Regions from separate parts of the Streptomyces sp. NPDC058650 genome, predicted to be linked through region 2. Evidence: riboswitches for the same ligand, from Rfam matches in the RefSeq annotation. Region 2 holds a riboswitch; each other region holds the start of a gene.
What was found. A riboswitch is a leader RNA that binds a small molecule or an ion and turns the genes downstream of it on or off. The one in region 2 is predicted to bind thiamine pyrophosphate.

Region 1: it holds a riboswitch for thiamine pyrophosphate, as region 2 does, so the genes downstream of both, ACFWWU_RS05660 (thiamine ABC transporter substrate binding subunit) here and thiO (glycine oxidase ThiO) in region 2, are expected to answer to the same signal.
Region 3: it holds a riboswitch for thiamine pyrophosphate, as region 2 does, so the genes downstream of both, thiC (phosphomethylpyrimidine synthase ThiC) here and thiO (glycine oxidase ThiO) in region 2, are expected to answer to the same signal.

What each region holds. Positions count from the first base shown of each region.
Region 1 covers NZ_JBHXRL010000002.1:414,308-418,205, forward strand. The annotation lists gene ACFWWU_RS05650 (phosphatidate cytidylyltransferase) at 1-346, shown strand, start outside; gene rlmN (23S rRNA (adenine(2503)-C(2))-methyltransferase RlmN) at 556-1,668, shown strand; TPP riboswitch at 1,698-1,808, shown strand; gene ACFWWU_RS05660 (thiamine ABC transporter substrate binding subunit) at 1,908-2,990, shown strand; gene ACFWWU_RS05665 (ABC transporter permease) at 3,029-3,898, shown strand, end outside.
Region 2 covers NZ_JBHXRL010000006.1:352,089-355,986, forward strand. The annotation lists gene thiE (thiamine phosphate synthase) at 1-475, opposite strand, end outside; gene ACFWWU_RS13825 (Rv2175c family DNA-binding protein) at 578-943, opposite strand; gene ACFWWU_RS13830 (NAD(P)/FAD-dependent oxidoreductase) at 987-2,150, opposite strand; TPP riboswitch at 2,296-2,408, shown strand; gene thiO (glycine oxidase ThiO) at 2,406-3,569, shown strand; gene thiS (sulfur carrier protein ThiS) at 3,566-3,778, shown strand; gene ACFWWU_RS13845 (thiazole synthase) at 3,784-3,898, shown strand, end outside.
Region 3 covers NZ_JBHXRL010000001.1:545,368-549,265, reverse strand. The annotation lists gene thiC (phosphomethylpyrimidine synthase ThiC) at 1-1,715, opposite strand, end outside; TPP riboswitch at 1,709-1,843, opposite strand; gene ACFWWU_RS02685 (YibE/F family protein) at 1,915-3,291, shown strand; gene ACFWWU_RS02680 (SsgA family sporulation/cell division regulator) at 3,384-3,818, opposite strand.

The DNA.
Region 1 (3,898 bases), on a different contig from region 2:
CGGCTGGCGCTTCGGCAAGCACAAGCTGGCTCCGAGAATCAGCCCCGGCAAGACCCGCGAGGGTCTCGTCGGCGCGGTGGCCTTCGCGATGGCGGCGGGCGCGCTGTGCATGGAGTTCATGATCGACGACGGGGCCTGGTGGCAGGGCCTGATCATCGGTCTGGCGGTGGCGGCGAGCGCGACGCTCGGTGACCTCGGCGAGTCGATGATCAAGCGCGATCTCGGCATCAAGGACATGGGCACGCTGCTCCCGGGCCACGGGGGCATCATGGACCGGCTGGACTCGTTGCTGCCGACGGCGCCGGTGGTGTGGTTGCTGCTCGCGCTGTTCGTGGGGACGGGCTGAGCGGCCGGTCGATTTCCGTCCGTCGGAGATGGTTGACGGACAGCGGGTACTCTGGAAGGGCTCGTGGCGCGTGCGCCGCGGGCCCTTCCGCCGTCCTCGCCACCGCGAGGGCGCTCCAGTGAGGTTTCCTGGCTTCGGCATCGTCATGCCGCGCTTCCCGCCGACGCGGGGCTGTCCGGACCTCGTGCCGTCTGAGGAGACACCCGATCGTGGCCCGTCCAGTGCCCGGAGAACTCACTTTCATCGCCCCCAAGGGAGCCAAGAAGCCGCCGCGGCACCTGGCCGACCTCACGCCCGCCGAGCGGAAGGAAGCCGTCGCCGCGATCGGCGAGAAGCCGTTCCGAGCCAAGCAGCTGTCGCAGCACTACTTCGCTCGGTACGCGCACGACCCCGCGCAGTGGACCGACATCCCGGCGGCCTCGCGGGAGAAGCTGGCCGGGGAGCTGCTGCCCGACCTGATGTCCGTCGTGCGGCACATCTCGTGCGACGACGACACCACCCGTAAGACCCTGTGGCGGCTGCACGACGGCACGCTCGTGGAGTCGGTGCTCATGCGCTACCCGGAGCGGGTGACCATGTGCATCTCCTCGCAGGCGGGCTGCGGCATGAACTGCCCGTTCTGCGCGACCGGGCAGGCGGGGCTCGACCGGAACCTGTCGACCGCCGAGATCGTGCACCAGATCGTGGACGGCATGCGGTCCCTGCGGGACGGCGAGGTGCCCGGCGGCCCGGCGCGCCTCTCGAACATCGTGTTCATGGGCATGGGCGAGCCCCTAGCCAACTACAACCGGGTCGTCGGCGCGATCCGGCGGCTCACCGACCCCGAGCCGGACGGTCTGGGGCTCTCGCAGCGCGGGATCACCGTGTCCACGGTCGGTCTCGTGCCGGCGATGCAGCGCTTCGCCGACGAGGGCTTCAAGTGCCGCCTCGCGGTCTCGCTGCACGCCCCCGACGACGAGCTGCGCGACACCCTGGTGCCGGTGAACACCCGCTGGAAGGTCCGCGAGGTCCTAGACGCCGCCTGGGAGTACGCGGAGAAGTCGGGACGCCGGGTCTCCATCGAGTACGCGCTCATCCGCGACATCAACGACCAGGCGTGGCGCGGTGACCTCCTCGGCAAGCTGCTCAAGAACAAGCGGGTGCACGTCAACCTGATCCCGCTGAACCCGACGCCCGGTTCGAAGTGGACGGCGTCCCGTCCGGAGGACGAGCGGGCCTTCGTCGACGCCATCGCCCGCCACGGCGTTCCGGTGACCGTCCGGGACACCCGGGGCCAGGAGATCGACGGTGCCTGTGGACAGCTGGCGGCCTCCGAGCGCTGACCTTGTACTCTGAGCTCGAACACATCTCCATATTCCGACAGGGGAGCGCCACAGCGCTGAGAGTGCGGTCACCGTAGGACCGCAGACCCTCTGAACCTTGCCCAGGTCATTCTGGGTAGGAAGTTCGGTCGTTAACTCAAGCTGTTGCGCCCTGCCCGCGTCCGGTTTCCGCCGGACGTGGGCAGGGCCGCGTCTCTTCCTGGTCATACCCAGGAGGAATCTCAGTGAGCACCAAGAAGATGGCTGCCGTCGCGCTTGTCGCGGCGCTGGGCGTCACCACCCTCGCCGCCTGCGGCACCGAGTCCGGCGCCAAGGATGAGGCGGGCACGTCCGGCAAGCCCGCGCCGAAGACCGTGACCCTCGTGAGCCACGACTCCTTCAACGCCTCCAAGGAGGCGCTGGCGGCGTTCACGAAGGAGACCGGATACACGGCCAAGGTCCTCAAGGCCGGCGACGCGGGCGAGGCCGTCAACAAGGAGATCCTGACCAAGGGCTCCCCGCAGGGCGACGTCTTCTTCGGCGTCGACAACACCTTGCTCTCCCGCGCCCTCGACAACGGGATCTTCGTCCCGTACGAGGCGAAGGGCGTGGACCGGATCCCGGCCGCGTACCGCCTCGACAAGGAGCAGCGGGTCACCCCGGTCGACTCCGGCGACATCTGCGTCAACTACGACAAGAAGTACTTCGCCGACAAGAAGCTGGCGCCGCCGCAGACCTTCGACGACCTGGCGAAGCCGGCGTACAAGGACCTGCTCGTCGTCGAGAACCCCGAGCGGTCCTCCCCGGGCCTCGGCTTCCTCCTCGGTACGGCCGCGAAGTACGGCGACGAGGGCTGGCAGGACTACTGGAAGAAGCTGAAGGACAACGGTGTGAAGACCGTCGACAGCTGGGAGCTCGCCTACAACCAGGAGTTCTCCGGTTCGGCCGGCGGCAAGCAGGCCAAGGGCGACCGGCCGCTCGTCGTGTCGTACGCCTCCAGCCCGCCGGTCGAGGTGCTGTACGGCGAGCCGCAGCCGAAGGTGGCTCCGACCGGGGTCTCCACCGGCACCTGCTTCCGGCAGATCGAGTTCGTGGGCCTGCTGAACGGCGCGAAGAACCCCGAGGGCGGCAAGGCGCTGATCGACTTCCTGATCTCGAAGACGTTCCAGGACGACATGCCGCTCCAGATGTTCGTCAACCCGGTCGCGAAGGACGCGACGCTGCCGGAGCTGTTCACGAAGCACGGTGTGGTCGTCGACGAGCCGGAGACCATGGCGCCCGAGAAGATCGCCGAGAAGCGTGACCCGTGGATCCAGCAGTGGTCGTCGCTCGTACTGAAGTAAGGCGCGACCTCCGGGGGAGCGCGACGAGGCTGGGGCTGATGGCCCTGCCCGTCGCGTTCTTCGGGGTCTTCTTCGCCTGGCCCGTCCTGTCGATCGTCGACCGGGGGCTGCGGCCCGACGGCGTCTGGCGGTTCGGCCGGATCGGCGAGACGCTGAGCCGGCCGGACATCCTCGACGTGCTCGGCTTCACCGTGTGGCAGGCGGCCGCCTCCACCGGTCTGACGCTGCTCGTGGCGCTGCCCGGCGCGTACGTCTTCGCACGCTTCGACTTCCCCGGGAAGAGCCTGCTGCGGGCCGTGGTCACGGTCCCGTTCGTGCTGCCGACCGTCCTCGTCGGCACGGCCTTCCTGGCGCTCGTCGGCCGGGGCGGGCTGACGGACGAGCTGTGGGGGCTGCGGCTCGACACCAGCGTCTGGGCGATCCTCCTCGCGCACGTCTTCTTCAACTACGCGGTGGTCGTACGGACCGTCGGCGGCCTCTGGTCCCAGCTCGACCCGCGCCAGGAGGAGGCCGCCCGGGTCCTCGGCGCCTCGCGCTGGACGGCCTGGCGGACGGTGACCCTGCCCGCGCTCGTGCCCGCGGTGTCGGCGGCCGCCCTGATGGTCTTTCTCTTCACGTTCACCTCCTTCGGTGTCGTACAGATCCTCGGCGGGGACGGGTACTCCACCCTGGAGGCCGAGATTTACCGGCAGACCGCCCGGCTGCTCGACCTGCCGACGGCCGCCGTCCTCACCCTCGTCCAGTTCGCCGCGGTCGGGGCGATCCTGGCCGTGCACGCCCGGACGGTACGGCGGCGGGAGACCGCCCTACGGCTCGTCCCGCCGGAGCGGACCGCGCGCCGGCCGCGCGGATGCGGACAGTGGGCGCTGCTCGCGGGCGTCCTCGTCTCGGTGGCGCTGCTGATCCTG
Region 2 (3,898 bases):
CGTACCGCACGAGGTCGAGCCCCGGCGCGTACCGCCCGGGCTTCGTGGGGGTGGGCCAGCAGGGCCCGGTGCAGAAGTAGTCCACGCCCGGTTCGACGGCGGCCGCGGCCGCCTCGGACTCGGCGTGGCAGGAGCGGCCGATCAGTACGTCGTCACCGCCGCCGAGGATCGCACGGGCCGCGGGCACGGGCAGGTCGCCCTGGCCGAGGTGGAGCACGTCGGAGGCGATGGCGTGGGCGACGTCGGCCCGGTCGTTCACCGCGAGGAGCTTGCCGTGGCGGCGGGCGGCCTCGGCGAAGACGGCGAGGTGCTCCAGCTCCTCGCCGGCCTCCATGCCCTTGTCGCGGAGCTGCACGATGTCCACGCCGGAGGAGAGCACGGCGTCGAGGAAGGCGGGCAGGTCACCCTGGCGCTTCCGGGCGTCGGTGCACAGGTAGAGCCGGGCGTCGGCGAGCCGCTCACGAGGCGTGGGCATGGGTGGGTTCCCCCCGTCGGTGTCGCCGGTGCCGCGGTGGCCGGCCCGTGAGGGGCCGGCCACCGCGTCACCCGCTGGTGGCGTCTTCGGTGCGTGCGCGCGTCAGAGGGCGAGCGCCTGGGCGCGGCGCTTCACCTCCGTGCCGCGATTCTCGTTGAGCGCCTGCGCGGGCGTGCCCGGCAGACTCTCGTCCGGAGTGAAGAGCCACTCCAGCATCTCCTCGTCGGTGAAGCCGTCGTCCCGCAGGACGGTCAGCAGCCCGACGAGGCCCTTGACGATCGCGTCGCCCTGGATGAAGGCGGCGGGGATCTGCAGGGCGTTGTTCTCTCCACGGCGCACGGCGATGAGCTGACCTTCCTTGATCAGCTGCCGCACGCGCGTCACCTCGACATCGAGCATCTCCGCGATGTCGGGCACGTAGAGCCAGGCGGGGACGAGCGCATCGATCTTTACGTCAATCTCGGTCACAGGACAAGCCTGCCATCCCGGACCGACAGCCGGTACCCGGGCCCTACCTCACTGCCGCCTTCAGAGGGACGGACGGGTCGGCGGCGCGCTCCGGATCGACGGGGGTGGCCGCCTCGATGAGCTTGCGGCCCTGGGCCAGGTCACGGGGGCGGCCGACGGCGAGGAGGGCCACCGGAACCCCGGCGCGCAGCCAGAGCACGGACCAGGTGTCGTCCGCCGGGTCGCCGCGCCACAGGAGCTCGTCGGCGTCCGCGTGGTGCCCGGCGTACTGGACGAACCGGCCGAACTGCTCGGACCAGAAGTACGGCACCGGGTCGTACGGGCCGGTGTCGGCGCCGGTGATCGTCGCGGCGACCGTGCGCGGGCCCTGGAGCGCGTTGTCCCAGTGGTGCACGAGGAGGCGCCGGCCGTAGCGGGCGGAGGGGTAGGAGGCGCAGTCGCCGACCGCGTACACGTCGGGCAGGGAGGTGCGCAGCCGCTCGTCGGCCGTGACGGCGCCGCTCGGGTCGAGGGCGATGCCGGAGCCGGCGAGCCAGCCGGTGGCGGGGCGGGCGCCGATGCCGACGACGACCGCGTCGGCGGGCAGCTCGCGGCCGTCGGCGAGGACGACCCGGCCGGGTTCGACCGTGTCCACGCGCGCGTGGGTGAGGAGTTCGGCGCCGTTCGCCCCGTACCAGCCGACCATGGGGGCGGTGACCTCGGCGGGCAGGGCCCCGGCGAGGGGGCGGTCGGCCGCCTCGACGACGGTGACGGCGCAGCCGGCCTCGCGCGCGGCGGTGGCGAACTCGGCGCCGATCCAGCCCGCGCCGACGACCACGACGGTGTGGCGGCGCTCCAGGACGGGGCCGAGGCGCACGGCGTCGTCGAGGGTGCGCAGCAGGTGGACCCCGGGGACGCCCTCGGCGCCGGGCAGGGTGACGGGGTGGGCTCCGGTGGCGACGACCAGGACGTCGTACGGGACGGGCCCGGCCTCGGTGTCGATCTCGTGGTCGGCGGCGCGCAGCCCGGTGACGTCGACGCCGAGGCGGAGTTCGACGTCGAGCGCCTCGAAGTCGACGTCGAAGGCGGAGTCCTCGGCCTTGCCGAGGAGGATCGCCTTGGAGAGCGGGGGCCGGTCGTAGGGCTGGTGGGGCTCGGCCCCGATGAGGGTCACGGGGCCGGTGAAGCCCTGTTCGCGCAGGGCGACGGCGGTCTGCACACCCGCCATCCCGGCTCCGACGATCACGACCTGCTGCTGGGACTGCTTCTGCTCGCTCACCCGACCACCTTACGCATCTGACGATCCGTCAGGAAGACGGTGGTTCGGGGAGGGGCCTGGGACCGCACCGGGGCTGCGGCTAGTCTGGCGGGCGTAAAGCACTCGCGGGAGCCCGGACGCACCGGGCTGAGAGGGAGGCTGGCCGGCCTCCGACCGTACGAACCTGATCCGGGTCATGCCGGCGAAGGGAGGGGCTGGACGCCCATGCGTTCTTCCGATGTCCTCGTGGTCGGGGGCGGCATCATCGGCCTGGTCACGGCCTGGCGGGCCGCACGGCGCGGGCTGCGCACCGCCGTGGTCGACCCGGATCCGGGCGGCGGCGCCGCGCGGGTCGCGGCCGGGATGCTCGCCGCCGTCACCGAACTCCACTACGGCGAGGAGACCCTGCTCGGGCTCAACCTCGCCTCCGCCGCGCGCTATCCCGCGTTCGTCGCCGACCTGGAGGAGTCCACCGGCCATGACGTGGGGTACCGCGCCTGCGGGACCCTCGCCGTCGCCCTCGACTCCGACGACCGGGCCCATCTGCGCGAACTCCACGCCCTCCAGACCCGCTGCGGCCTCACCTCGGAGTGGCTGAGCGGGCGCGAGTGCCGCCGTCTCGAACCGATGCTCGCCCCCGGGGTGCGCGGCGGGCTGCGCGTGGACGGCGACCACCAGGTCGACCCGCGCCGGCTGACCGCCGCGCTCCTCGTCGCCTGCGAGCGGGCCGGGGTGGTCTTCCACCGCGTCCTCGCGGAGCGCCTGACGGTCGTACGCGACCGGGCCCGCGGGGTCCTCCTCGCCGACGGCGAGGAGCTGAGCGCCGGCCAGGTCGTCCTGGCCGCGGGCAGCCTGAGCGGGCGGCTCGCGGGCGTGCCGGACGAGGTGCTGCCGCCGGTCCGCCCCGTGAAGGGCCAGGTCCTGCGGCTACGCGTGCCCGCCCCGTACGCCCCCTTCCTCTCCCGTACCGTCCGGGCCGTCGTCCGCGGCAGCCACGTCTACCTCGTGCCGCGCGAGAACGGCGAGCTCGTCGTCGGCGCCACCAGCGAGGAGCTCGGCTGGGACACCACGGTGACCGCGGGCGGGATGTACGAGCTGCTGCGCGACGCCCACGAGCTCGTCCCCGGCATCACCGAGCTCCCGCTCACCGAAACGCTGGCCGGACTGCGCCCGGCGTCCCCGGACAACGCGCCGCTGCTCGGCCCCAGCGCCCTGCCCGGCCTGCACCTGGCCACGGGCCACTACCGCAACGGGGTGCTGCTCACCCCCGTCACCGGCGACGTCATGGCGGAGGTGCTCACCACGGGCGCCCTCCCCGTCGAGGCCCGCGCCTTCACCCCCCGGCGGTTCTCCGTCGCCCCTCCCGTACGTCTGGAGCAACCCGCATGAACGTGCCCGTGAACGTGTCCGTGAACGGAGAACCCCGAGAGCTCACCGGCCCCGTCTCCCTCGACGCCCTCGTCGCGACCCTGAGCACGGCCCCGTCCGGGGTGGCCGCGGCCGTGAACGAGGCGGTCGTCCCGCGCAGCGAGTGGGCGGCGACGCTGCTCGGCGAGGGCGACCGGGTGGAGGTCCTGACCGCGGTGCAGGGAGGCTGAGCGCGATGTCCGACGACGTGTTCACCCTCGGCGGTACGGAGTTCTCCTCGCGCCTGATCATGGGCACCGGCGGCGCGCCGAGCCTCGACGTCCTGGAGCGCTCGCTGGTCGCCAGCGGCA
Region 3 (3,898 bases), on a different contig from region 2:
TCGATCTCCTGCTGCGTGCCGCCGTGCTCCCGCCGGATGTCCTGGGAGATCTTCATCGAGCAGAACTTCGGACCGCACATCGAGCAGAAGTGCGCGGTCTTCGCGGGCTCCGCCGGCAGCGTCTCGTCGTGGAACTCGCGTGCGGTGACCGGGTCGAGCGCCAGGTTGAACTGGTCCTCCCAGCGGAACTCGAACCGCGCGTCCGAGAGCGCGTCGTCCCACTCCTGCGCGCCCGGGTGCCCCTTCGCGAGGTCCGCCGCATGGGCGGCGATCTTGTACGTGATGACGCCCGTCTTCACGTCGTCCTTGTTGGGCAGGCCCAGGTGCTCCTTGGGCGTGACGTAGCAGAGCATCGCCGTGCCCCACCAGGCGATCATCGCCGCGCCGATGCCGGAGGTGATGTGGTCGTAGGCGGGCGCCACGTCCGTCGTCAGCGGGCCGAGCGTGTAGAACGGCGCCTCCTCGCAGATCTCCTGCTGGAGGTCGATGTTCTCCTTGATCTTGTGCATCGGGACGTGGCCCGGGCCCTCGATCATCGTCTGCACGTTGTGCCGCTTGGCGATCGTGTTCAGCTCACCGAGCGTGCGCAGCTCCGCGAACTGCGCCTCGTCGTTGGCGTCCGCGATCGAGCCGGGGCGCAGACCGTCGCCGAGCGAGTACGTGACGTCGTACGCCGCCAGGATCTCGCAGAGCTCCTCGAAGTTCGTGTAGAGGAAGTTCTCCTTGTGGTGGGCGAGACACCAGGCGGCCATGATCGAGCCGCCGCGCGAGACGATGCCGGTCTTGCGGCGCGCGGTGAGCGGCACGTACGGCAGGAGCACGCCGGCGTGCACCGTCATGTAGTCGACGCCCTGCTCGGCCTGCTCGATGACCGTGTCCTTGTAGATCTCCCAGGTCAGGTCCTCGGCCCGGCCGTCGACCTTCTCCAGGGCCTGGTAGAGCGGCACGGTACCGATCGGCACGGGGGAGTTGCGCAGCACCCACTCGCGGGTGGTGTGGATGTTGCGGCCGGTGGACAGGTCCATGACCGTGTCCGCGCCCCACTTGGTGGCCCAGGTCATCTTCTCCACCTCCTCCTCGATGGAGGAGGTGACGGCGGAGTTGCCGATGTTGGCGTTCACCTTCACCAGGAACCGCTTGCCGATGATCATCGGCTCGATCTCCGGGTGGTTGACGTTCGCCGGGAGCACCGCGCGGCCCGCGGCGATCTCCTCCCGTACGACCTCGGGGGAGACGTTCTCCCGAATCGCGACGTACTCCATCTCCGGGGTGATCTCCCCCCGGCGGGCGTACGCGAGCTGCGTCACCGCCTGGCCGTCGCGGCCGCGGCGCGGCAGGCGCGGACGGCCGGGGAAGACGGCGTCGAGGTTCTTGAGCCCGCCGCCGCGCGGCGACGTGTGCTTGATGCCGTCGTCCTCGGGGCGGACGGGACGGCCCGCGTACTCCTCGGTGTCACCGCGCGCGATGATCCAGTTCTCGCGCAACGGCGCAAGGCCTCGCCGTACGTCGGTGTCGATGGTGGGGTCGGTGTACGGACCGGACGTGTCGTACAGCGTCACGTCCTTGCCGTTGGTGAGGTGCACCTGACGGACCGGGACCTGGAGGTCGGGGCGCGAACCCTCGACGTAGCCCTTGTGCCAGCCCGGCGTGCGGGCGCCGTCGACGGACGTGCCGTCCTGGTCGGAGGCAGGCGTGCGTGCATCCTGAATGGTCATGAGACCGATCTCCCTACGCCGGCATTACCCGGTAACAGGTTCGGCGGTCGGCGCAGCCTCCTCCCGTACGTGCGTACGGTGATCAGCGCCCTCTCAGCCCGGTGCTCCGAGCTCCCGCGTGTGCAAAGTGGTCACCACGCTAGCGCCATCCCGGGCGTGCTGAACAGTGGGCCCCCACCGTTCTTGCGATGATCGGTCGGTGACTTCCCCCCAGCAGCCCCCCGAGCCGCACGGCCACGTCCCCGGTCCCGACCATGGGCACGGGCGCGATTCCGGCCCCTCCCACGGGCACGGGCACAGCCACAGCCACGGCCCCGCCGCCCCCGTCTCCCGGCACCTGCGCAAGGTCATCGCCGCGGTCCTGATCCCCTTCGCCACCGCCGTCCTGGTCGGGCTCGCGGTCCTGTGGCCGGGCGGCGCTCCGGCGCACGAGCGCACCGGGGTCGGCTTCGACCGGCAGACCGAGCAGGGCACGGTCGTCTCCGTCGAACAGGTCGACTGCAAGGACGTGAACGCCGCCCAGGTCCCGCCGACGGGCGACACCTCCACCCCCGAGGGACGCGAGGCGGTCGAAGCCCAGCAGGGTCAGTGCGAGAAGGCGATGATCGAGGTAACCAGCGGCCGGGAGAAGGGCCGTACGTTCACCGAGATCGTGCAGCCCGACGCGCCGCGCCAACTGCACGAGGGGCAGGGCGTGGTGGTGGCGTACGCCCCCGATGCCCCGCGCGACCTCCAGTACTCCGTGACGGACGTGAACCGGAAGCTCCCGATGGCGCTGCTCGCCGGGATCTTCGCCGTCGCGGTCGTGGTCGTCGGCCGGCTGAAGGGCTTGATGGCGCTCGTCGCGCTCGTCGCGAGCTTCCTGGTGCTGACGTTCTTCATCCTGCCGGCGATCCTGGAGGGCTCGAATCCGCTGGTCGTGGCGGTGGTCGGGTCGAGCGCGATCATGCTGATCGCGCTCTACTTGTGCCATGGTCTCTCGGCCCGCACCTCGGTCGCGGTGCTCGGCACGCTGATCTCGCTGCTGCTGATCGGCCTGCTCGGCTCGCTCTTCATCGGCTGGGCCTCGCTCAGCGGCAACACCGACGACAACACCGGGCTGATCCACGGCCTGTATCCGGACATCGACATGTCCGGCCTGCTGCTCGCCAGCGTCATCATCGGGTCGCTCGGTGTCCTCGACGACGTGACCGTCACCCAGACCTCGGCGGTCTGGGAGCTGCACCAGGCCGACCCGCGCATGGGGCCGCGCGCCCTGTACCGGGCCGGGATCCGGATCGGCCGCGACCACATCGCCTCGGTCGTGAACACCCTGGTCCTCGCTTACGCGGGCGCCGCCCTGCCGCTGCTGCTGCTCTTCTCGATCGCGCAGAGCAGCATGGGTACGGTGGCCAACAGCGAGTTGGTCGCAGTGGAGATCGTCCGAACGCTGGTCGGTTCGATCGGTCTGGTCGCCTCCGTGCCGCTCACCACGGTCCTCGCGGCGCTGGTGGTCTCCGCAGACCGGCCGGGAGCCGAGGCCGACGAGAAGCCCCGGGCGGCGGTACGGGGCGGTCGGCGCCGCCGCGCGAAGTAGGGATTCCGGGTGTGGGCCGGTCCGTCCCGCACTCCCGCACCCGTACTCCGCGTCCCGCCCCCGGTGGACCCCGTCGCTGTGTCGACGGGGTCTCAGCCGGCGTTCTCCTCTGCCAGAATCCGGCCGAGTGCCGCCTCCAGGTTGTCCTCGAAGTCACCGAGTGTCCGTTCCTGACCAAGCGGAACCAGCTTGTCCGTGCGGTCGAGGAAGGCGACCAGCGGCGGCGCGCTCGCCCGGAACAGGGCGCGGTCGCCGCCCACTTGAAGCCGGATGGAGACGTCCGAAAGCCCATCGGGGTCCGTCGGGGCGATGTGCACGTCCCCGTCCCCGCTCGGCTTGTTGATCCCGTCGAGCAGCAGTTCCCTACCGAACGCCCAGGTCACGGGCGCGTCTCCGGGGAGGTGGAAGGTCATCCGCACCGCGTAAGGATCCCGGGTCTCGTATCGCAGCTCGACTGGGATCTTGAAGCAGAGCTCCTCGGAGACGAGGAAGCTCATCAGGACCTCGGCCTGAACCGACTCTCGCATCATGTACCCCGCAGTAGATGAAGCAGTTGTGTAAACACAGCTGCTGAAAGCTGTGACCGAAACGGCCAGGAATGATCCCC